Spartinivicinus poritis: one gene and its partner. The protein of the gene in region 2 interacts with the protein of the main gene of each other region in a pairwise test. Links are inferred from orthologs where the notes say so. Each region holds a gene or a part of one and is shown on either strand. Other genes may lie near its edges.

Region 1 (16,761 bases), on a different replicon or contig from region 2:
TAAAGCAGCATCTGTATCAGCTACATTATTGAAAGAGAGTGCTTTACCTTGTAACTGTTTGGCAGTGGCGACACTGGCTTCTACTGGGTTTGCTTCCACATAAAAAGCGGCCTGCTGGTGAGGATTTTCACCATAGCGCATATCTTCCACTTTATTGAACTGCAAGTTTAGTGTGCGAGGAAAATCAGTAGTTTGATCGCCTGATAGCAATACTTGTTTGCCTAAGTAATTAGCAATGGCTGCATCATAGCCAGCTGTATGCTCAAAGGCTTTTACTGCTAAATCGAAACGAGTACGGTCACTCAAACCATTGTTATTTTCTGTCAGCTCTTTTAATACGTCTGAGTAGTCCGTGCTATTAACAACGATGGCGACATCGTTATGGTTTTTCGCTGCTGCACGTACCATAGTCGGGCCACCAATATCAATATTTTCAATGGCATCGGCTAGTAAACAGTCTGGCTTTGCAACGGTTTGGGAAAAGGGGTAGAGATTGACAACAACTAAATCGATGGCTTGGATGCCATGTTCAGCCATGATTTGGTCATCCTGGCCTCGGCGCCCCAAAATAGCACCATGTACTTTTGGGTGAAGGGTTTTTACTCGCCCATCCATCATTTCTGGAAAGCCTGTGTAGTCAGAAACCTCAATAGCTGGAATGGACTGTTCTTGAAGTAGTTTAAATGTGCCGCCAGTGGAGAGAATTTCAATACCTTGTTGGTGAAGTGCTGAGGCGAATTCTACAATGCCAGTTTTATCAGAAACACTGATCAACGCGCGTCGAATGGTTGGAGTTTGCATAGCGATATTACAAAGTGGCAGTTTTTTAAAGTTAAATAAAAAAGGCGGATATAATCCGCCTTTTGTTTTTTGAACTAATTATAGCAGGCCATACTGCTTTAGCTTTTTCCGAAGTGTACCTCGGTTTAAGCCAAGAATTTGTGAAGCTTTGGTTTGGTTACCTTTGACATAGCTCATGACTACTTCTAGTAGAGGAGCCTCAACTTCAGAAAGCACCATTTGGTAAACATCAGTTACAGACTGACCCTCAAGGTGAGAAAAGTAATTACTAAGAGCTTTTTCTACACTGTCACGTAATGTTTGTGACTCTTGCTCTGGGCTAGTCAAGTGTTGACGAAGCTCAAGGTTTTCAGTTGCAGAGTGAGCTTGTTCTTGAGAAGTAGTTTCAGATGCAGTCATGCCGCAATGTCCTCTCCGTTAATTAAACGTTCAAAATACTCCTGAACGCAGGCGCGCTGAGCACTAATTGTTTCAAGCTGGTTAAACTGCTTGCGAAAACAGCTACCACCAGGTTGCGCTGCCAAATACCAGCCGACGTGTTTTCGAGCAATACGTATCCCCATATAGTCGCCATAAAACTGATACAGGTGATCCAAATGTGTGAGCAGTATTGCTTTGATTTCACTGAGGCTGGGAGGCGGTAAATGTGAGCCTGTTTGCAGGAAATGGTTAATTTCTTGAAATAGCCAGGGTCGCCCTTGAGCAGCCCGGCCGATCATTACCGCGTCAGCACCGGTGTAATCTAAAACCGCTTTGGCTTGTTCAGGTGATCGAATATCCCCATTGGCAATAACCGGGATATTGATCGATTGTTTGATTGCTGCGATGGTGTCGTATTCTGCTTCGCCTTTATAACCACAAGCACGAGTTCGGCCATGTACAGCGAGTGCAGCGATACCGCAGTCCTCAGCAATTTTGGCAATGGTTATACCATTACGGTTTGCTTGATCCCAACCGGTGCGTATTTTCAGGGTGACCGGTAGGGACACAGCCTGAACAACCGCTTTTAAAATAGCTTCTACTAATTGTTCGTCTTTCAGTAACGCTGAGCCTGCTGCTTTATTACATACTTTTTTCGCAGGACAGCCCATATTAATATCAATGATTTGAGCGCCTCGGTCGGCGTTCATGGCTGCGGCTTCAGCCATCATTTTTGGGTCACCACCAGCAATTTGCACGGAGCGAGGCTCAGTTTCTCCTGTATGATCCAGGCGAAGCTGAGATTTTCTACTGTGCCATAAGCGGGTATCTGACGTTACCATTTCAGATACGACCAGGCCTGCTCCCATGCGCTTGCATAGCTGCCGAAAGGGCCTGTCAGTTACACCAGCCATAGGTGCAAGTACAACAGGTGGTTCAATTGCATAGGGGCCAATTTGAAACACTGTTTGCCTTTAGTATCTGGTTAAATTACAAACAAATCGCCTCATCAATCAAACATATCAGATACTATTGATTGATTGAATAGCGATTAGGTTTTTAGGGTTCGTCTTCACTGATTGGAAGGGGTGGCTATCATACTCTGTTGCTGGCTATGGATAAAGCACCTGAAAGAAAAAATTGTTTGTTTTAAAGTCAGTAATCTGTGGATATCAGTAGCCAGGTTAAGTAAATGCTGTAAGTTGGCTAGTTCATTGAGGTTTGTTCATTAACTCACTCACCATAGCTGTTGCTCTAAAACATTCTGTTAAATCATGTCTTTAAGCATTTATGATGACTAAACATGAGTGAAAGGTGGTGGCTCCGCTTAACTTGAAAACGATAGGGTTTAACTTAGTTAGGGGTTGGAGAAAAGCTAATATTGTAGTTAACCGCAGTAGGGCCTGGGTCTACTACATCAAGAGATAGTCTGACTGGTACATTTGAAGGCATCATCGTCAAGCCTGCTGCTTCTCCTGATAAATACTCATCAGGTGCAAATTGTCTGGTGGCAACCAGCTGGCCACTTAAGTCTGAAAAGCTGAACTCAATAAGTGGGAAAGGTTGTTGGAATCTAGCCTTATTAATGATGACGGTATCAATAACTAAAGCGTTTTGGAATTTAGGGTGGCTTCTTACAATCAACTTGCGGCTGACTACTTTACCAACATCAACCAGTGGTGGGAGCTCACAGCCAATCAGTTTGCAAGCGGTTGCATAATACGGGCGCCAACTGAGCTTAGTGGCATATTCGTCAAAGTTATACCAGGCCAGCTGGGTGACAATAGCAGCAATCGCTATCAGGTTAACTGATAACCATCCGATTTTTCTCAGCCATGCAAACTTGCTGGGGTAAACCAACTCAATAGGGTCTGCTTTAAGGTCACCCAAAAGGTCATCATGGTCGTTTGTAGAAGCTTCAAGTGGTGGCTGCCTTTTCACAGCAGTTGCTTCTGCCAATGATCTGGTAGGTGGTTCAGCAACTGAGGGTTTAGATGAAACTGCAGGTTTCTCTACACCCTGCTTTTTAGCAACGTTAGGCTCAACTTTCGGTTCAGCTGTTTCAATAGCAGGTTTGCTGATCTTGACTGCTGGTGCTGGGGTTGATTGAGGTGCCCTGGTCGCAGCTGGTTGAGGCGCTGGAGTATATTTGTGCTCTTGCGCTTTTTTTTGGGTGGAATGCTGGTTAATAACGTCTGCTTCTCGCTGTTCCTCTTGCTCTAGTTCTTCTAAGAGTGCTAGAGCCCAAGACTCATCAGTATTGTTATTATGCTCATGGTCAGTAGCGGGTTTGCTTGCTGGTGAAGCGCTAGGCTCAGGTTTCTTGTCAATGGCCAACACTTCATCACTAAGATCAGTATCATCATCTTCATCCATATCATCATGAATCAGCAGGCCATTGTCGTTTCCCTGCTCATCATAATCCACTTGTGGTGGTGAAGAAGACTGGTGTTTTGATGATGAAATGCTCTCTGGTGAATTAACAGCAGAAGACTGTTGGGAGTACTGTTTTTCAGGTACTAAGTAGTTGGTTGCAAGAAAGACATGCAAGCAGGAACCACAACGTACAGAGCCGTTGGCGGCATTAAGTTGGCTTTTGGTTAACCTAAAGGAGGTGCCACATTGAGGACAGCGGGTTACCCAGGTTTCTGCCATAGTACGCGTAACTTCCCAGCGACTGAATTGGTGTTATACCCAATGTGGGTGGCTAAGCCCTACACATGGGGTATATCTTAACTAATGATTAGTAATAATAGCCAGTATTGTGTAGGTATTCGCAGTTTTTATGTTCGCTTTATAGACACTACAATTACTAGCGTTGGCTAAAAATATGACCTCATATTTGCAAGGTGTTTCCATTAAGGTTTAAGTTTGTAGTTGCTACTCACCACGGCAAATAATGACGACATAACCAGTATGAATTAGTTTTTCACTCCGCAAATGCTGACCCAGTCTTCCCTGATTGTTGGTGGCTCCATTGTAAACCACTGGCTATAACATTCTGCTACGGCTTCAGCTTGCTCTTTGAGGATGCCTGAAAGCAGGATTTTACCACCAGTTTTGGTTAAAGAAGCTAACCGTTCTGCAAGGCTGATTAAAGGTCCTGCTAGGATATTCGCTAGCATAATGTCTACAGGCTGATCAGGTGCCTGTTCAGGTAAAAAGGTGTATAAACGGTTAGCTGCTATATTATTACGCTGGCCATTAGCAATCGTTGCTTCTAATGCTTGAGGGTCATTATCAATAGCAACCACATTGGCTGCACCCAGAATTAATGCAGCAATACCTAAGATCCCTGAGCCACAGCCATAGTCAATCACTTGTTGATTAGTGACTTCATTGTTACCTAGCCATTCTAAGCACAGCGCTGTGGTAGGGTGAGTGCCAGTGCCAAAGGCCAGGCCTGGGTCTAAAATTAAGTTAGCTGCATTAGGGTCAGGAATTTCTCGCCAGCTTGGGCAAACCCAGAGCCTTTTCCCAAATTGAATAGGATGGTAGTTATCCATCCACTCCCGTTCCCAATCCTTATCTTCAACTATTTCTACTTTGTAGTTGGGTAATGGTTGTGGGCTAAGTTCATTAGCTAAATATGCCAATACCAAGTCTATTTCTGTGTTTGCCTCAAACAAGCCAATGACCTGGGTATTATCCCAAAGTGGTGTTGTACCTAAGGCTGGCTCAAATACTGGTTGATCTTGGCCGTCTTGTAAGGTGACGGCGTTTGCACCAATTGCCAGAAGTAAATCTTCCAGTGTTTCGCTTTGGTCGCGGGTTGTATCCAGTTTGACTTGAATCCAGGGCATGAGGGGATAGTTTTTAATTTGAGTAATTATTGAAGGGAGGCGAGCTTAGCTAAGCTCGCCTCAATGACTATCTACTTAATGGGATAGCTTTTGTTCCAGATAATGAATGTTAACCCCACCTTTGGCGAAGTTAGCGTCTCTTACTAGCTCTGCATGCAGTGGTGCATTGGTACGAATACCATGAACAACCAACTCATCCAGTGCGTGACGCATTCTTGCCAGGGCGACTTCTCGGGTTTCGCCATAGCTAATGACTTTGGCAATGAGCGAGTCGTAATAAGGGGGGACTTTATAGCCACTGTATAAATGAGAGTCGACACGAATCCCAATACCGCCAGGGGCATGGAAGTGCTTGATCTCACCAGGTGATGGCATAAAGGTTTTGGGGTCTTCAGCATTGATTCGACACTCAATAGCATGACCTTTAATGGTGATATCTTCTTGCTTGATACTTAAAGGCTGACCACTGGCGATCAATAACTGCTCTTTAACAATATCAACGCCGGTCACCAACTCAGATACTGGATGTTCAACCTGAACCCGAGTATTCATCTCAATGAAGTAGAACTTGCCATCTTCGTATAAAAACTCAAAGGTGCCGGCACCACGATAACCAATTTCAATACAAGCATTCACGCAGCGCATGGCAATATCATTGCGCGCTTCTTCAGGAATTCCTGGGGCTGGTGCTTCTTCAATAACCTTTTGATGGCGACGTTGCAGCGAACAGTCTCGATCACCTAAGTGAATGGCATTCCCCTGGCCGTCAGCGAGTACCTGAACTTCTACGTGGCGTGGGTTTTCCAGAAATTTTTCCAGATATACCATTTCGTTGCCAAAAGCTGCTAAGGCTTCAGATTGAGTAACATTAATCGCGCTAAGTAAATGGGCTTCGCTGTGAACAACCCGCATACCACGACCACCACCACCACCGGATGCTTTGACAATAACGGGGTAGCCAATGTCTCGGGCAATGGCAAGTGAACGTTCTTTGTCACCCGTCAGCGGGCCATTTGAGCCTGGTACTGTGGGCACACCAGCTTTTTGCATAGCTTTGATGGCTGACACTTTGTCACCCATTAGTCGAATCACATCAGGTGAAGGGCCGATAAAGGTAAAGCCGCTGTTTTCAACTTGCTCTGCAAAGTCAGCATTTTCGGCTAAAAAACCATAACCAGGGTGGATAGCCACAGCATCAGTGACTTCTGCTGCGCTGATTAGGGCCGGAATATTTAAGTAGCTTTCAGTAGGGTTGTTAGGACCAATGCAAACGCTTTCATCTGCTAAGCGAACATGCATTAGTGATTCATCTGCTTTAGAGTGAACAGCAACGGTTTTAATGCCAATTTCTTTACAGGCTCGTAAAATCCGTAGTGCAATTTCCCCTCGGTTGGCAATGAGTACTTTCTCAAGCATGGTGGGTATCCTGCTACTGTCGGGTCGGTTTAAACGATGGTAAACAGCGGCTGATCAAACTCTACAGGTTGACCATTTTCCACCAGAATGGCTTCGATTGTGCCTGTTTTGTCAGCTTCGATCTGGTTCATCATTTTCATCGCTTCGACAATACACAAAACATCGCCAGCTTTGACATGTTGACCAACTTCAACAAAAGCAGGTGAGCTGGGAGAAGGTGCGCGATAAAAAGTACCTACCATCGGTGAGGCTACTTGATGACCTGTTGGCTTGGCTGCAGGTGCAGACTCTTCCTTTGTTTCGACTGGAGCCGCTGCTGCCGCAGTAATAGGTGCTGGAGCTGCTGGTGCAGCTACTGCATATTGAGCAGGAGCAATCATCGGTGAGTTAGCGTGCCGACTAATACGAACCGACTCTTCACCTTCTTTAATTTCCAGTTCATCAATACCAGATTCTTCTAGTAACTCGATCAGTTTTTTTACTTTTCTAATATCCATAGCGTCATCTCGGATAAATTGAACTTATTGTTGAAGCAAAAACAAAGCAGCAGTGTGCTGACATTTGTTGTGCTTTACTGGTTTTAAACTTTTTTGGTCTTAAATTTTGCAAAGGGCTAAAAATGCGGAGGGTATGCCTCTTTAGCCCTTAGTCTTCTAGATGTTTGATGGCTGCCTGTAGCGCAAGCGCATAGCCTTGAGTACCCAGCCCACAAATCACCCCAACAGCAACATCCGAAAAGTAAGAATGGTGCCGAAAAGGTTCACGTTGATAGACGTTAGAGAGGTGAACCTCGATAAAAGGAATCTCTACCCCTAATAATGCATCGCGCAGTGCCACGCTCGTATGCGTAAAAGCCGCAGGATTAAAAATAATAAAGTTAACCCCTTCACGCTTTGCGTCATGAATCCGTTCAATTAACTCGTACTCTGCATTACTTTGCAGTGTTTGTAGGTGATGACCATGATCAACAGCCTGAGTGGTCAGGGTTTGGTTGATATCGTCTAAAGTAGTTGAACCGTAAATAGCTGGTTCCCGAGTGCCTAATAAATTTAAATTAGGCCCGTGCAGCACTAAGATTGTTGCCATAAGTTAAGGCTCTCAACGTTTGAGCTGTCTCCGCTTGTACTACAAATCATGCCGACTGAGGTCATACTCAACTGCTGTCAGCAGTTGCCTTTGTTCGCTTGTGCTGACAGTAACGGGTAATGACAGAGTTAATGATCAAAAATGTAACGGCCGATTGTGCATAAAATGGCAGCTGCTGTCCACTATTTGCATGATTAAAGACTTTAAAAGCAAAGTCTCTAATATTGTATGCAAGATCGCGTAACTTTTTCCGTTTTTAGGGCTGAACTGGTAATTATAGAAGCAAATGCTCAAGCTTGCAGGAGTTAGCTGCGATTTAGCGTCGATCTTAAGTGATTTTCCAGGGAGTTAGCGGTTATCTCTCCCTGTACACGAAGATTTTCTAGCTCCTCACCGGTTCGGCTGAAGAAAAGCAGCGCTGGTGGGCCAAAAATTGAGTATTGTTTGAGCAGTTGTTGTTGGTCTTGATTGAAAGCGGTGATATCAAGCTTAATTAGTGAAAATTGGGTAAGAAGAGGCTTCACATTGTCTGCAGGAAGAACTTCTCTCTCTATAACTTTACAAGAAATACACCAGTCAGCGTAGAAATCAACCATGACTGGCTTTTGCTGATTTTTAGCCTTAGCTAGTGCCTGTTGTAACTCCTGGGTTGTGTAAATTTTAGTAAAACCCTGGTTGCTGTTGGCAGGGCTTGCGTTCACCTTACTGGCAAAAGAGAGGGGGCGAAGTGGGTCTTGCTGGCCTTGAGCGGCACCTATAATCAAGCAGACACCATAAACCATCATGACAATACCCAGAGACTGCCATAAGGCAGCCCAGCCTTTGGTTCTTTCAAACTGTAGCGCCCCCATATACACAGCACTACCAATTAATAACACAGCCCAAAGCACTAAGGTGACAGGGCCTGGTAGTACTCTTTCCAGCATCCACACTGCAACTGCTAGTAGCATTACGCCAAATACATTTTTCACGGCGTTCATCCAGGCACCTGCCTTGGGTAGTAAGCTGCCTGCACCTGCACCAATTAAAATCAGTGGAATACCCATCCCAATACTCAAACTAAACAGTGCAACACCACCAATCAGTGGGTCGCCCGTTTGGCTGATATAAGTTAACGCTGCTATTAACGGGGCTGAAACACAAGGAGAAACCATAACAGCTGATAGCATTCCCATAATAAATACCCCAGTGAAAGCACCTGCTGTTTGTTGTTCGCTCATGGCATGAACTTTTGCTTGTAGTGCTTGGGGTAGGCTTAAAGTGTATAAGCCAAACATGCTTAACGATAAAATGGCAAAGAAAATAGCAAATGGCACTAGCACCCATGCAGACTGAAGCTTTGCTGGCAAATTGAAGCTAATCCCTAGCGTGCCAACCAATACGCCAAGTAATGTATAGATTAAGCTCATTCCTGCTACATAAGTAATACTCAGCCACAGGCTTCTGCTTCGAGAGGTAGACTGCTTTTGCTGGCCAATGATCAGGCTGGATAGAATAGGCACCATGGGTAATACGCAAGGGGTAAAGCTTAGGGCAATGCCTCCAGCAATAAATGAAAAAATAATCAGAGCCCAGCTGCCAGAGGAAAGCAGAGAGAAAAGTTGAGATTTTTCTGAAGGCGGCACCGCAGTAACTTGTTTAGCGGAGGTATTAGCTGACCGAGACTCATTGGTTGTAGTTGATGCTTCTGCTGATGCAGTGTTTCCAGGGGTTAAAGCTAAATTAATAGTATGAGGTGGGTAACATAAGCCTGCATCCGCACAGCCTTGAAAAGTGACAGCCAATTCTGAAATAGCTTTGGTTTGGCTGAGGGGGATTTTTACTACGACATCTGCTGGGTAAACTTCCAGGTCTTTTTGTGCAAATTGGTCGAATTTAAATTCACCTTTAGGGTAGATCGGCTCTTTTAGGCTTACTCCATCAGTGAGTGACTGAAAGCGAAAGCGATCTTTGTAGAGGTAGTGTTCGGGGGTGACTTTGACAGTAATATGAGCTTCTTGATTAATCAGCTGGCCACTTATCTGGAAGGCTTCTTCAACAGGTAAAAATTCTGCATCACTAAGATAACTGGCAGGGTCGTCATTATTTCCAAATAAGTCATCAAGCCCGGCTTGTAAATTAACTGAAAAGAAGCAAAAAAAGATAAGAAAAAAGTGGGAAAGCCGATACATATCCAGGTTCTTCCAGTAGTTTTTTATGGGCTGATGATTTAACGACGTTTGACTAAGTTTTTATGTTGTGGTTCCGGTACAGGTATTCAGCAGTGCACTGCTCAAAAGTGCTACCTTCAATTTATCAGAGCGGCTAGCCAAAGAAAAACTTTCAGGCAAATATCAGCAAGCTCTAATTAGGGAAACAGAATAACATGGGATAAGAAACGAGTAGAAAAAATCTGATTAAACGATTAACTCTGTCTGGCTTGATAGACTTTTACGCAGTTTCGGCCACCATTTTTAGCCTCGTAAAGTGCCTTGTCTGCCTGTAATGACATCTCTTCACCATTACTTCCATCGAACATAGCCAAACCACAGCTAAAAGTAACTTGTAAGTCAGTAGGGTGGGCAGGTTGTTTCATTTGTGAAAAATGCTCTCGAATATCATCAAGTAAACCAACGGCAGCCTGCTGTCCAGTATTAGGCAAAATAATGGCAAACTCTTCGCCGCCATAGCGACCTATAGTATCGGTTTTTCTTAATCGCTGCTTCAAAAATAAAGCGAGACTTTTGATTACTCTATCGCCCATGGGGTGGCCATAAGTGTCATTGACGCTTTTGAATTTATCAATGTCAATCATAGCGAAGGCCAGCGGATGCTTATACTCTTCAGCCCGCATGACTTCAGTTTGCAGCTGCTGCAAAGTATAAGTGTGGTTGTATAAGCCAGTTAAACTATCGCGGATCATTCGAGACAGTAAGGTTCTTGCTCGCTCACCACGATTTCGTACGGTCATAATCAGGTGACGAGGCTTGATAGGTTTGGTTAAAAAATCATCGCCACCTTCACCCATCGCAACGAGTTGCTTATCAATATCTCCTTCTGCTGACAGGTAAATAATAGGAATACTGACGTACTTCTCCTGCTGTCTGATTACCTTGGATAGTTCCATGCCATTACAATCTGGCATGTACATGTCCATGATAATTAAGTCAGTCTCAAACTTTTCCAGAACATCCATCACTTCCAGGGGCTTAGTGACTACCTGGGTAATAATGCCGGCTTTATTTAAGGTGCTTTGAGTGAAGTAAGCTTGAGCTTTAGAGTCATCAACAATCAGTACACGATAAGGGTCGTTAAGTGTAATCCGGGTGAGTTGCTCAATCCGTTCTATTACATGGCCAGCCTCTAAACCGTGGGTATAAAACTCACAACCATTCGCTCGTGCTGCCTCTAAACGAGTAAGAATGTTGTCATCTTCATCACAATAAAACAGAATAGGGATCGGAGTTTCTATTTGAGCCTGGATATTGTTGACTAGCTCAATGCCTGCTCGTTTTTCTCCACCAAAGTCAACATCGATAACGATTACGGCGGGATAGCGGTTTTCAAAGCCCTTCATAAACTCATCGTGGGTGTGAAATACTTTAGCTCTTAAGCCAAAATACTCCATCTGCTTCAGTAGTTTGGTGGCCATGCTAAAGTGGTTAAGGCCTATATAAATGGGCTTGCTGGTAGGAATTGAGCCGATTTCAATGGATGTATCACCTTTGCGCAGGGCGGTGTAACTGAGCTTGATAATCAGGTCGTTGAGGTGGCGAATAACGTCGCTGTTAGGGGCTTTTTCTTCATTAAAGTCTTGTAAAACTTCGCTGATTTGCTTGGCAATATCAGAGTGAGCTTGTTGTTTAAAGCGCTCTGCATACTTCAGCAGTTTTTCGTTAGCTCGCTGAAACTCGGCTAACCACTGCTTTGACCAGTGTTCTTTATTAAGTCGATGCCAGCATTCAATAACCTGGCGGGCGCGGTTTGTTACGCGTTGGGCGAAATGATCCTTTAAACGTGCAGTTTGTGAGGTGGTTGATGGCTTTACTACAAGCTCAGTCATAATAAAATTGAAGGCCCTTTAGTGCATCTTACAAAATGGCGATTCCGTAGTGAGTAAGCAACATTGTTTACAGTAATTGGTTTTCTTGTAAGTTATAGGTTATAGCGAGGTTTGACTCAACTATTCACCTATTACTTAATACTCGACACAATTAACTAGCTTAAGTCATATAAAGCAACTGGATAATTATTACTATGCTGCATAACGTAGTACTTTTTTGGCTGTCAGCCCTCATGGCAGTTAATCTTGCTGGCTGTCAACCGTTGGTTGAATTTGCCGATGCTCAGCAAGCTGACAATAGTCAGCCTGAGAAAGAGCAAAGTCACCTTCAAACCCAAATAGCTTGGCTTTTACTAGAAGCAGAGGATGCCTTCAAGGAACGGCGTCTAACTACACCAGAAGGTGATAATGCCTTGAGCTATTATCGTGAAGTAATTCGCTTACAACCTGATAACGTTGAGGCAAATCAGGGAATTGAGCAAATAGTAGAGCAGTACGCTATATGGGCGCATCGGGCAGCTACACAGCAGCGCTGGGGAAAAGCTAAAGAGTACCTGGAAAAAGCCCAGCAAATTAAGCCTGATCACCCTAACTTACAAGAAATAGCGGATCTGATTAAGCAAGGCCAATCTAAGTAATCCCCCAATTACAAGCCTTACCTACTCCTCTTTGACTATGCTTATCTACAGTAGTGGCTTAAGACGCAAGCCACTACTTCTCTATGACAGCTAAGAGCCTAACTAACTGCCTTTATATAAAGCAGGTTAGGGGGAATAGGTGAAGTGAGTGGTAACGCTAGGAATAGCTGCAAGAACTAAGCATCAATTAGGACTCTTCCTCGCCATTGCCGGCTTGCTGAGCTTAACCTGGGCAAATGAGCTGAGTTTATCTCAGGCGCTTTTGCAACAGGTTCAAACAAGTTATGGCCAAACAGCTGTGAACCGTTTAAAGCAATGGCAACAATTAGTAGAAAAAAGCCAACACTTACCTGAACCTGAAAAACTCAAAACCGTTAATAAGTTTTTTAATCAATTAGGCTTTGTTAACGATATTGATCATTGGAAAAAAGAAGATTATTGGGCGACACCTGTTGAGTTTATGGCATCAGGAGCAGGTGATTGTGAAGACTTTTCTATAGCAAAATATTTCACCTTACGTTTGCTCGGTGTGGCTGATAAAAAAATGCGGATTACCTATGTTAAAGCATTAAGCCTTAATCAGGCCCATATGGTATTGAGTTACTTTCCTGAAGGTCAGCGAATTCCACTGGTATTAGATAATTTGGTAGGGGAAATAGTGCCTGCAACGCAGCGTAAAGATTTATTGCCCGTCTATAACTTTAATGGTGATGGGTTATGGCTTGCCAAGCAGCGTGGTGAGGGTAAGCGGGTAGGTAAATCGACACGCATTAGTTTGTGGGTAGAGCTGAGAGAAAGGATGCTTAAACAGCAACGAGGTGAAGAGTTGTAAATGGTGCTACATCCTATAAATAAGGAGCCCTGAAATGACGGTATTAAGGCTGTTACTGATATTTTTAACCCTGATTATTGTCGTGCTATTTTCAGCAAGCTTTTTGTTGAATGTTTATGATGCTCGCGCTTATTTACAAGAGCAGCTTGAGTCACATGCTCAGGATACGGCAACCTCGCTTGGCGTGTCGATTGCTGCGGTACAAAGTGATGATACGGCAATTATTGACTCGATGATCGATGCAATATTTGATCGCGGCTATTATCAGCAAATTATTTTTTCCGATAATAATGACAAGGTTTTAGTAAATAGTGAACAGCCAGTGAGGTTAGAAGGTATACCAAATTGGTTTGTTAATTGGATTAACTTGAATGCTCCTACGGCGACAACTGAAGTGAATCAGGGCTGGGTGGTGCTGGGTAAGTTGTCGGTTACTAGTCATCCTGGAATTGCTTATCGCAATTTGTGGCATAAAACCAAGTCAAACTTAGTGCTATTTGGGTTGGTAGCGGCAGCTTCCTGGTTGGCTCTGACATTATTATTAAAGTTAGTCCTGAAACCGCTTTCCCTATTAGAAAAGCAAGCCAAGGCTATTTGCGAAAAACAGTTTGAAGTACAACCACAGCTACCTAAAACTCGTGATTTAAGGCGCGTAGTTGAAGCGATGAATAGAATGGCTAAACGCTTGCAGCATTTATTTAGTGAGCAGGTTGAAATCATCGAACGGCTAAGAGACCAGTCTCACCGTGACCATATTACTGGGTTGCCAAATCGTCAGGCATTTGATAACCGAGTTAATGCCTGGATGGAGTCTGAGCATGGTGAGTCAGGTGGAGGATTAGTGTTGCTGCAAATAAGACACTTGGAGCAACTTAATTTAGAGCAAGGTCGAGAAGCTGGGGATGCACTTATTAAACAGGTAGCAGAACAGCTTACCGAAGTGTTTCATGGTTTTCCTGGGCATGTGCTTAGCAGGCGTAGCGGGGGGGACTTTGCTGTATTTATTCCGCGTATGTCAATGGAGTTACTACAAAATACAACAGAAACACTTTATCGCCAGTTGATTGGGCTCCAGTTGTTAGAAAGTATTCGGGCCCCTGATAGTTTGCATGTAGCTGCAGTGTTACGATTAAATCGTTGTGCTTTAGTGCAGCTATTAACGGATGCCGACATTAGTCTACGACAATTGCAGTCAAAAGGAGCTAGTGGTTGGTCTTGTAGTAAAGTAGAACCAGAGCAGGCTAGTTATATGGATTGGTCTGCCAGTAAATGGCATCAGCAGCTGAAAAGCATATTAGCTAATAAGTCTCTTATGCTTTATAGCCAGCAGATTTACGACAATAAACGACAGCTGTTGCAGCGAGAAGTACTGGCCAGAATTCAGCTGGAAAATGATATTATTTCAGCAGGCATATTTTTGCCTATGGCAGAGCGATTTGGTTTGGCAGAGGAGTTTGATAAATTAATTGTTGAGTTAGTTATTCAGCACGTGCAGCAACAGACTGCTGACTGCCCATATTGTGTTAATTTATCGCCTAGGTCATTGCAAAGCGAAGCGTTTAGTAATTGGTTACTTGATAAATTTGATCAGCATCGCTCTTTATTATCACAGTTGGTGTTTGAGGTGCCTGAATACTGTGTGCAACTGGCACTACCCATTATGCAACAACTAGCAACTAGGCTTAGTAAGCTGGGAGGAGCGTTTAGTATTGACCATTTTGGAGTAGGGGCCAATGCTTTTGCTTACTTGCAAAGCTTGTCAGTTCACTATCTTAAAGTCGACAGTAGTTATTTAAAGCAATTGTTGGATAGTAAAGACAACCAGTTTTTTATTCAGTCGCTGGTGCAAATTGCTCATAGCCGCGATATCACCATCCTGGCGGAAGGGGTTGAGGTAGAAGAGGTATGGCAGTTGTTGCTGAGTTTGGGAGTAGATGGCGGGCAGGGTTATTTATTGCATCGCCCAGAAGCTATTTAAATAACAGTGATAAGGATTATTCAAGTCAGGCTTTATCGTTATATAATCTAACGCTATCGCGCTAAGTATGGAAGAGAAGCCAATATGTCAATTGATTCGATAAAACTGAGTTTATTTCGATTTGTAGAAAAGGTGCCTTTAGCAAGAGGCAAAGTAATGAAAAGTGTTATAGGCATTGTGGCGGTACTAGCTATAGTTAGTTTTGCAATTGGTAGCTACTGGAGTATCGAGCCAGACGCCTTTAGTGTGAAGGAAAATGCCAAACAAAAAGCTGAAGCACTGCAGGTGGAAGTTGTGCCTGGTTTTACAACATCTGCTACTTTATCAACGGTTGCAAACACACTGTTAAATAAGTCAGGTGGCTACCTTTCTAATGATCTTATGATCCCTGGTGTCTTATTAGATAATATTCCAAGCTGGGAATTTGGTGTTTTAGTTCAAGTGCGTGATTTATCTAGAGCTATGCGGAAAAGTTTTAGTCGCTCACAGTCACAATCTGTAGAGGATAAATTGTTAGCTAAAGCAGAGCCTAAGTTTAGTTTTGATAATAAAAGTTTTATCTTGCCGAGTACAGAAAGTAAATATGAAGAAGGTGTTCAACTCTTAAATAACTATATTGAAAAGTTAGCTGATCCTAGTAAGCCAGATGCTCAGTTTTATACACGGGCAGATAATTTGAATGACTGGTTACGAGACGTGGAGAGTCGACTAGGTAGCTTGTCACAACGGTTAAGTGCTAGTGTTGGAAAAGAGCGGCTGAATCTAGACCTTGCTGGAGACCCGGATGCAGAACGGGCTACTTACCAGCAGTCTGAGCAATATGATAAAACACCTTGGCTAGAAATAGATAACGTATTTTATGAGGCCAGAGGAGCTGCTTGGGCATTGATTCATTTCTTAAAAGCAGTAGAAGTTGATTTTGCTGGTGTGTTGAATAAAAAGAATGCTTTGATTAGTTTGAAGCAAATAATTCGTGAGCTAGAGGCGACTCAGGAAACGGTGTGGAGTCCAATGGTGCTCAATGGAGGAGGGTTTGGTTTTTGGGCGAATCACTCACTAGTAATGGCATCCTATATATCAAGAGCTAACGCAGCAATTATTGATTTAAGAAAGCTGTTACAGAAAGGTTAGCCTGCATATTTCAGCAGATAAATGTAATTTACATTAAACTTTTATCTAAAAGCCGTGTCCAAACCACGGCTTTTTTGTTTGTTATTTTTACAAGGCTTGTAACGTATAACCAAAAAAAATTTTAACTCGCTGATTTGTATCGTGTTCTAGAACTGGTTTAAGAATTGCTTATTTACTGCTGCAAGTGTTTAAGGACTAGCGTTTCTAAAATAAGAGCCAAGTGTATAGGTTGTGGTTCATTTATAAAGGTATAAATCAACAAGCGTGTTCATAAAAAGTACCCATGAAAAGTGCCTATGATGAGTCTAGGTTAGCTGTTGTCGTGAGAAGCTATTTTAGTATGAAGCTGCTGCCGTATGGTTTCATAATTGAGAGCGGCTCATGTGGAAATAAAGCAATGGTTTTATATTTGAACTGCTAAAGTGAAGAATACGGAATAGTAAACCCAACTATTTATGACTCTCTTCACAGTATAGTGTATTTGATTATTTGAGATTTGGGTATAAACTGTCGTCTTTTTGGCTTGACGTAAGTCATTTAAACCAGCTGTCAAAGGCTGTTAAAACGAAAAACACCAATCCATGTTATTTTTACTAACGATTAGTACTGGCGTT
Region 2 (8,701 bases):
GTGCTGTGTAGTGAGCTGCCTGAGCAACTGAACACAGCATCATAAAATACTAACTACTGCTTTTAGAGATGGCTAAGCGTACAACCCCTTTATGATTCACTTTGATATTTTGCTTGCTGACTATATAGTCACTCTGAGTAGCATCTCCAGAAATAGAGATTTTAGCAATCACATCAACTGTCTGATATTGGGATAATTTATTTCCAGCCATCATGACTTTTGAGTCATTAAGTTTTACCAAAGCTGGTAGTTCACTCACCTGGAGTGGTACTACTGCCACAGGCATACCCATACTGGCATGCTTAGCCAATACATAAACCCGCGCATGCTTAGGCAACTGTTGTTGTAATGTTTCATCTAATTCTACTAAAACGCTGATTTCTGCATCAGCAAGCTTTTCTCCATCAACTTGCTCGGAGGCAGGCTGATCTGCTGTTACTTGGGGTTTTGGTTGAACGCTCTTTGTACCTGCCAACTGTTGTGCTTTTGCTATTCCCTGCTGCAAAGCAGTTGCTGTCGCATGATCAGGACGAGTAGCCAACACTTGCTGCCAATAATGTATTGCCTGCTGATACTCTCCTGACTCAAAAGCCGCAATTCCCATAATACCAAGCGCAGTGGGTTGATTCGGTTGAATAGTTAATGCTTGCTGAGCAAGTGCCGTTACTTCTTGAGTGATCTTATTATTTTGTTTTAAATACTTAACCTGCGCTAATTGAGCAATGACTGATGGGTCATTCGGTGCTTGTACTTTTAATACAGTAAAAGTCTGTTCCGCTTTTCCCAACTGATTCATTGCTATATAAGTACGAGCCAATAAATAATGCACTTGGGGTTGGTTAGGATAGTCGGCCGCTAATGTTTCCAATGAATTAACCAGCTCTGCACCACTAGCATTGTCCCAGTCTATCGATTTTAACTGTTGGGTAAATGCAACCTGCTGACTTCCACCCAATAATAAATAAAGTCCTATTACAACTACTGGTAAGCTACCACCTGCCACCCAGATCATAGTATTCAACCGGGTTGACTTTACCTGCTGATAATCTGCCAGCAAGCGTTTTCCCAGAGCATTTTTTTGCTCTTCATAATCCAGACTATCCAGCTGGCCTGCAGCATGTGCAGAGTCCAGTTCGGCTAATTGCTGCTGGTAACGAGCAACCTGCTCTGCCTGTTGTTGTTGACTAGCTTCATTTAATCGCCTGTTAAGACGGGGGATTGGCAATAATATAAACGATACAGCAATGATCAATAATACTGCTGCAATAACCCAAAATAACATCATGACTTCGTTTCTTCATGCTGGTGAATAATAGCTTCAATTTGCCGCTGCTCAGCTTCTGATAATGGGGCAGAAGCAGTAGTACTAGAAGATTGGCCTTTCCTGATTAATCGATAAAAAATCCCTGCCCCCACTACTAACAAAATAAAAGGCCCTATCCACAGTAACCAGGTTTTCTTGCTAAAGGTGGGGCGATATAAAACAAACTCCCCATATCGAGCAACCATAAAGTCGACAATAGTTTGGTTTGAGTGCCCAGCCAGCAGCTGTCGATATATTTCTTCACGAAAATCTTTAGCAATGGGTGCATTAGAATCAGCAATATTCTGATTTTGACATTTAGGGCAACGTAGCTCATCTGTTAACTGCTTAAACCGCTGACGTTGCTCATCAGTTTTAAATGGATAAGTATCAATAGCTGCCCAACTGAAGGACAACCACCCCATACTGGTTATGAACAAAATCAATAATGGCTTTAAATAGGCTTTCATATTCATTACTAACGGCACTCCATTAGCCTGCATTCTGTTGTACTGGCTCTGCCTTTTTCGTGTTTAAGGCATCATACTTTGGCTTGATTTTAGTTAGCCAAACTTGTTCATCCACTACCCCTACATGTTTATAACGAATAGTCCCCTCCCTATCGATTAAGTAGGTTTCAGGTGCGCCATAAACACCTAAATCCATTCCAAGCCGTCCTTTCTGATCAAAAATACTAAATACATAGGGGTTTTTTAATTTAATCAGCCATTGCTGGGCAGCTGCGCGATCATCCTTGTAATTAACACCAATGATCTTCACCCCTTGTTGGGCCAGCTTGAGTAAATAAGGGTGCTCCACCTGACAAGAAGGGCACCAGGTCGCCCACACATTGACCAGTGCAGCTTCCCCTAGTAATTCCTGTTTACCAATATTGGTCTCAACAGATTGGACCGTAGGTAACGAAAATGCGGGAAATGGCTTGTTCAGTAATGCTGAGGTCAAGCTGTCATCTTTGTCATAAATACCTTGATAAAGAAAACCTGCTAGCGCAATAAACAACAGTAATGGAATAAATAACTTAAGCCGAGCCATCAGCAACCACCTCAGCATTGATTACCTGGGAATTAGCCTGTTTCGCCGTCAGTCGCAGTCGATAACGCTTATCAAGTGCCGCCAGCACACCACCTAATGCCATCAATAAGGCACCTAACCAAATCAACCGGACAAATGCTTTAAAGTGCACTCTTACTGCCCAGGCACCACTATCATCTAAAGACTCACCGAGTGCTACATACAAATCACGGAATAAACCAGGATCAATTGCCGCTTCCGTCATAACATTTTGTTGTACGGGATAATGACGTTTTTCAGGCGTTAATAATGCAACCACCTGCTCACCCTTGGTTACAACTAACTGACCTTGCTGAGCAACATAGTTTGGTCCTTGTTTTTCTTGAATCCCTTTAAATAAAAACTGATAACCGGCCAAATTAACCGAATCCCCAGGCGCCAGCTTTATATCCCGCTCAATACTATAAAAACTGGTTAATACAGCACCTGCTATAGTGACCGCAAAACCGATATGTGCGAACCACATACCATAGTAATGCCTTGGTAGCCGACGCAATCCAGAGATAAAAGACGACTGATTTCGGGTTTTATAATAAAGCTGTTTGACTGAAGCGAGACAAATCCAAGCCACGAGTGAAACAGCCAACCAGACAGGTAATAGCCAGCCATCGCCATAACTGAAACAAAATACAACACCTAAAATCACACTGGCCAAGCCAATATACCGCAGTTGTTGCCACAAAAAGCTTGCCTTAGACTGCTTCCAGTTTGCCCAAATACCAATTCCCAAACAAATGGCCAAAGGAGCCATAAATACCGAAAACATTAAGTCAAAATAGGGTTTACCAATGGAAATACTATTATCTCCCATGGCTTTAGCTATCAACGGATATAGCGTACCAATTAAAATCATCGCTGTAGCAACTGACAAAAAGATATTATTTAGTAACAACAGCGCTTCTTTAGACTGCCAGTTAAACCGCTGCTGACTGGCCACTGCGGGTGCGCGAAAGGCATACAAAGTAAAAGAGCCACCAATTACGATCAGCAACAGCACTAAAATAAATACCCCACGCGAAGGATCACTAGCAAATGAGTGAACTGAGGTTAACACGCCAGAACGAACTAAAAAGGCACCTAACAAACTCAAGGAAAAAGAGAAAATCGCTAAAAAGACAGTCCAGCTTTTAAAAACCCCACGCTTTTCTGTCACAGCTAGGGAGTGCATTAATGCTGTTCCCACCAGCCAGGGCATAAATGAAGCATTTTCTACAGGATCCCAGAACCACCAGCCTCCCCAGCCAAGCTCGTAGTATGCCCACCAGCTACCTAGTGCAATACCAACAGTTAAAAACGCCCAGGCAATGGCTGTCCAAGGTCGAGACCAACGAGCCCAAGTGGCATCTAAGCGTCCTTCCAGCAATGCAGTAATAGCAAAGGCAAATACCACAGAAAAGCCTACATAACCCACATATAGCAAAGGTGGATGGATGATTAAGCCAAAGTCTTGCAGTAAAGGATTTAGATCACGCCCATCTGCAGGGGTATTGGGCAATAAACGCTCAAAAGGGTTTGAAGTAATCACTAAGAACAATAAAAAGCCAACTGAACACCAGCCTAAAATGGCCAGCACTCTTGCCGTAACCCGCTCGGGCAGGTGATGACTGGCCAGCGCTACAGCAAAGGTCCAGCAAGCCATAATAAGGCACCATAGTAGAAACGAGCCTTCATGAGCCCCCCATACGGCACTGAATTTATAAGGTGTTGGCAGTAGGGTGTTAGAGTTTTGAGCCACATAAGCGACAGAAAAATCATCCGCTAGAAAGGCATAAGCCAAGCAACCAAAACTGAGTGATAGAAAGACCAGCTGCCCAGTTGCCAGGGGTTTAGCCAGCCCCATCATGATGTGATCTTTGCAATAACTGCCAATTAATGGCACTACAGCGAGCAATACAGCCAAACACAAAGCAATTATTAATGCCAGGTGGCCAAGTTCTGGAATCATGCTATTTTATCTCCAGCCGACACAAGGTTATTTATCCATCCCATCACTGTGCAGATGCCTGGGTGTTACGACCAGGATGCCCAGCTTTTTCAAGCGCTTCCTGTACTTCTGGCGGCATATAGTTCTCATCATGTTTGGCCAATACCTCATCAGCTTCTACAATCTGATTAGCTGACAACCTGCCTAAGGCAATGATCCCTTGTCCTTCGCGGAACAGGTCCGGCAAAATACCTTCATAACGAACAACTGCTGTGGCTTGCTGATCTGTAATGGTAAACTCTACCTTCAAGCTTTCAGGGTCACGCTTGACTGATCCTGGTACAACTAAGCCACCCACTCTGATTTTTTGATCCAACTTGGCTTCCCCCGCCTGCAGTTGCTGAGGGGAGTAGAAATAATTAACATTCTCTTGCAGGGCAAACAGCGCTAACCCTACAGCCAAGCTAACACCAAGCACAATAAATATGACCACCAACAGCCGCTGCTTACGTACTGGATTCATGACTGGCTTACCTCTTCCCGACGGATACTTCGTAAGGTGTCTTTAATCAGTTGTTTACGTTTCAACCATGGACTCAAAACGTTATACAAAACCACCATCAAGCCAATCGCATAACTGACCCATACATAGGGACCATGCCCCCCCATTAACCAAAACTGTTGCCATGACTCAAAATACATAAAACACACCTACTGAAACCGCTTCATCCAAAGCCGCACCCATTGTGTGCGCCGCTCTCGCCATAAAATTTCATTACGTAGCCGGTATAAAAAGACCACTAGAAAAAAACAATAAAACCCTGCAATACATATCAGCAATGGCACTAACATTTCAGGCGCCATACTCGGCTTTTCAGTGAGTTTTAAAGTGGCAGGCTGGTGTAGAGTATTCCACCACTCTACGGAGTATTTGATAATCGGGATGTTGACCAGTCCAACCAATGCCAGGACTGCACACGCTTTGGCTGCTGTTTGAACATTATCAATGGCGCTTTCTAAGGCAATAAAACCTAAATACAGAAATAATAAAATCAACATTGAGGTAAGTCGGGCATCCCACTCCCACCAGGTTCCCCAGGTAGGTTTACCCCATATAGCACCCGTTAACAAAGCAAGAATCGTGAAAGAGGCGCCGATCGGCGCACAACACTTGGCTGCCATATCAGCCAGCTTCATTTTCCAAACTAACCCTACTGCTCCTGCGACTGCCATCGTGACATAGCAGGCCTGGGCAAGAAAAGCACTGGGTACATGAATAAAAATAATGCGGTAACTATTGCCTTGCAGGTAGTCGGGTGGTGCAAATGCTAGCCCCCATACAACCCCCGTCGTTAGCAACCCAATGGAAACCCAAGCCAACCAGGGTAGCCACTTACCACTTTTCTCAAAAAACCACTTAGGAGAGCCTAAGCGGTGAAACCAGGTCCACTTCATGAGCAAACAGTCAATACCAGTTATTCAGAAACACTTATCCGCAGCCCTGCTGCAATGGCAAAAGGTGCTAGGGTAATACCTAACACTAACAACACAGCCAGCCACAGTAGCTGACCTTCATAGGGTAATGCTTGGGTAGCAGCAATCACAGCTCCCGAGCCAAAGATCAATACTGGAATATTCAGCGGTAACACCAGTAATGACAATAATACCCCACCTTTTTTCAAGCCAACAGTTAAGGCAGCACCAATAGCGCCAATTAAACTTAATAAAGGCGTGCCTAATAGTAAACTAGCCAACATAGGCCACCAGGCTGCATCTGGCAGATGTAGCATTAACGCCAAAATCGGGGCAAATAGTAACAGTAGTGCACCACTCACTAGCCAGTGGACCAGTACTTTCGCTAGCGCTAGCCAAAATAAAGGCACAGGTGATAACACCAGCAAGCTTAGTGAGCCATCATCATAATCATGTTTAAACAGCTGATCCAAGGACAGCATCACTGCCAATAAAGCGGCTACCCAAATTACCCCCGGTGCAATCAAGGCAAGCATTTTTCGTTCAGGGGTAATGCCCAGCGGAAACAAAGAAGCAACTAATAAGAAAAAAATCAGTGGATTAACGATCTCAGCCCGACGGCGAAACGCCAGCAATAAGTCTCGCTTTACTATCAATTGAAATGCACTTAACAGACCCACGATTGCCTCCTAGTGAGCCTGATAATCAAGCAATGAAAGATGGTGCAGCTGCTGGTAATCAAGGTTCAGCTGATGATGGGTAGTTAAAATAATGGCCTTACCTGCTTTGGCTTTTTCCAGTAACAATTGCTCAAGCTCCACCACGCCTGTTTTATCAATAGCAGTAAAGGGTTCATCTAAAATCCACAGAGGCTGAGTAGCCAATTGCAAACGGGCCAGAGCAACTCGCCGCAGCTGTCCAGCCGATAAGTGGTGACAAAGCACATCTTCATAGCCAGTTAAGCCAACCTGCGCCAGCGCCTCCATTACTGCCTGACTGGATACATCACCATACATGCCCAAATACCAGGATAAGTTTTCAACTGGCGTCAAATGAGCCTTCACCCCAACCTGGTGCCCTGTATACAGTAGCGACTGCTGAAAGCTTGCTCGTAACAATTGGATAGCTGTCCCTTGCCACAGCACTTCACCTGTTTGAGGTGCTAATAAACCGGCCAAAATACGCAATAAGGTGGTTTTACCAGAACCATTAGGTCCTTCCACCTGCCAGATTTCACCTGGATTAACCTGAAAACTTAACTGCTGAAACAACCAACGATCATCTCGTTCACACGCTAATTGTTGCACACTAAGAAAATCTGGCACCGAAACCCCTTCACTACACTGAGCTTATTCAATCAGGCCACTGTATAACCGTCGTAACCGCTACTGAAGGCGTGAAAAAAATTGCACCCTCCACTGGTGGGGCATTATACGCATCGGAGCCATTTGACCCAAGTGATAACAAGGGTTTCATTTTACTTAGCTTGCACTAATAAACATTTTTATTGATATTCCGCAAAAGCCGCTCTTGCACTTAGGAGTAATCAATCAGTAAAAAATAAGCTATAGCTTTAAGATAAAGCTATATCAGTACTAAAAGGACAACGGATTGGCGGATTTAATTCCTGATAAACCCGTGGAACCCACTACAGCCCCAAAACCAGCAAATAAGACAGTAGCAGGCACCAACCTGCTAAGTTCTACATCAGCTGCTAACACACCTCGACATACCCTTGTGGTTAGCCAGGTTCTCACTTCTATTCCTGCCAATCAAAGTAACTTGTTACAGCTAGATCAAAATGGCCATTATATTATTGAGGCAAAAGACCAGGCTGGAAAATCCTGGTGGTTTCGCAGTAACACCCCCTGGCCAAATAACAGTGTATTACACGTGAGTTTACCCAAGTCAGGCAACCAGTTGACATTATTACAGGCGGTCACTCTACCTAGCCCCCAACAACAATTACAAAACCTTAGCCGTATACTAGAAGCTACCCCACAGCAGCCTGGCCGACAAGGGCAAGTGCTGGATAGTTTACCTACCCCTCATCTAAGAACATCAATCCCCTTAGGTGAAGGCGGTAATCGGTTGCTGCCCGTTTTGCTTGGTCAAAACAACCAAGTGTTTTGGCTAAATACCGACCAACCCATTTTGCCTGGCCACATCGTTAACCTATATCGCACTAATCAAGGTATTCACTTGCAAAGTCTGCCCTACCAACAAAGCCAGTGGTTAACGCTCAACCAATCATTGCAGCAAACAGTAGTCCACAGCCTACCGGTTCATCAGGTGCTCAAACAGTTGGCACAAACCATTCGACACAATCAGCTACTTCCTAATAGTGTGCCAAAGGTATTTAGTGACTTCGTTAGTCAGCTACCGACGGTAAAACAATTAACCACACCTAAAGAACTCAGTCAGTGGCTAACAAACAGCGGCTTATTTTTTGAGCAAAAACTAACCAATCAACCTGCAACAACCTATCAGTCAATAAAAGAGTCGCAAGACCTAAAAGGCCTATTACTACAATTAATAAAATCACTGAGCCAAACCAGCCAACCACACACCTCCCCTAGTCCAGCTCGACAATCTCCATGGGCACAGTTATACACGACCATTCCTCAGCCACTTAGCCACCAATTTCCCTGGCTTGCAGCCGCTACCACCCAGCCAAATACACAGCTGGAATTAGTGCAACTGTTAAAGCAGGCTGTTTACCGCCTACAAAGCAACCAGCTGATGTCCTTGCAACCAACACTCGCAACACCAACTGCCGATGCCCCAGTTATCCAACAATGGCAATTGGAAATCCCTCTATATATACAAAGCCAGTGGCACAGTATTCAATTAGAATTACAAAAGCAAAATAACCAACCCCATTCATCATCAACAGAAGAACAAGAAAC

Evidence for each region.
Region 1: the proteins of ORQ98_RS06115 (region 2) and dsbD interact in binary tests that used the Escherichia coli proteins (3 or more experiments, as listed by UniProt). The link is inferred for Spartinivicinus poritis from one-to-one orthologs.

The regions. Positions count from the first base shown.
Region 1 is NZ_JAPMOU010000004.1:45,833-62,593, reverse strand. Bases 7,265-10,181 are described here. They hold dsbD (protein-disulfide reductase DsbD), read right to left. Parts: upstream 9,698-10,181; coding sequence 7,832-9,697; downstream 7,265-7,831. Other genes in these bases: ORQ98_RS04620 (GGDEF domain-containing response regulator), read right to left, coding at 9,931-10,181; aroQ (type II 3-dehydroquinate dehydratase), read right to left, coding at 7,265-7,526. In the rest of the region: purH (bifunctional phosphoribosylaminoimidazolecarboxamide formyltransferase/IMP cyclohydrolase), read right to left, coding at 1-801; DNA-binding transcriptional regulator Fis, read right to left, coding at 880-1,200; tRNA dihydrouridine synthase DusB, read right to left, coding at 1,197-2,186; ORQ98_RS04650 (DUF3426 domain-containing protein), read right to left, coding at 2,575-3,876; prmA (50S ribosomal protein L11 methyltransferase), read right to left, coding at 4,143-5,024; accC (acetyl-CoA carboxylase biotin carboxylase subunit), read right to left, coding at 5,100-6,440; accB (acetyl-CoA carboxylase biotin carboxyl carrier protein), read right to left, coding at 6,470-6,937; more of aroQ, read right to left, coding at 7,086-7,264; more of ORQ98_RS04620, read right to left, coding at 10,182-11,568; ORQ98_RS04615 (hypothetical protein), read left to right, coding at 11,802-12,206; ORQ98_RS04610 (transglutaminase-like cysteine peptidase), read left to right, coding at 12,355-13,038; ORQ98_RS04605 (bifunctional diguanylate cyclase/phosphodiesterase), read left to right, coding at 13,073-15,016; ORQ98_RS04600 (DUF2333 family protein), read left to right, coding at 15,101-16,147. UniProt on the Escherichia coli protein: Required to facilitate the formation of correct disulfide bonds in some periplasmic proteins and for the assembly of the periplasmic c-type cytochromes.
Region 2 is NZ_JAPMOU010000005.1:110,756-119,456, reverse strand. The notes cover bases 577-3,575. They hold ORQ98_RS06115 (DsbE family thiol:disulfide interchange protein), read right to left. Parts: upstream 2,357-3,575; coding sequence 1,796-2,356; downstream 577-1,795. Other genes in these bases: ORQ98_RS06110 (heme lyase CcmF/NrfE family subunit), read right to left, coding at 2,343-3,575; ORQ98_RS06120 (cytochrome c-type biogenesis protein), read right to left, coding at 1,282-1,806; ccmI (c-type cytochrome biogenesis protein CcmI), read right to left, coding at 577-1,285. Also shown: more of ccmI, read right to left, coding at 50-576; more of ORQ98_RS06110, read right to left, coding at 3,576-4,340; cytochrome c maturation protein CcmE, read right to left, coding at 4,384-4,842; heme exporter protein CcmD, read right to left, coding at 4,839-5,021; ORQ98_RS06095 (heme ABC transporter permease), read right to left, coding at 5,031-5,774; heme exporter protein CcmB, read right to left, coding at 5,795-6,472; cytochrome c biogenesis heme-transporting ATPase CcmA, read right to left, coding at 6,482-7,117; flagellar hook-length control protein FliK, read left to right, coding at 7,404-8,701. UniProt on the Escherichia coli protein: Involved in disulfide bond formation. Catalyzes a late, reductive step in the assembly of periplasmic c-type cytochromes, probably the reduction of disulfide bonds of the apocytochrome c to allow covalent linkage with the heme.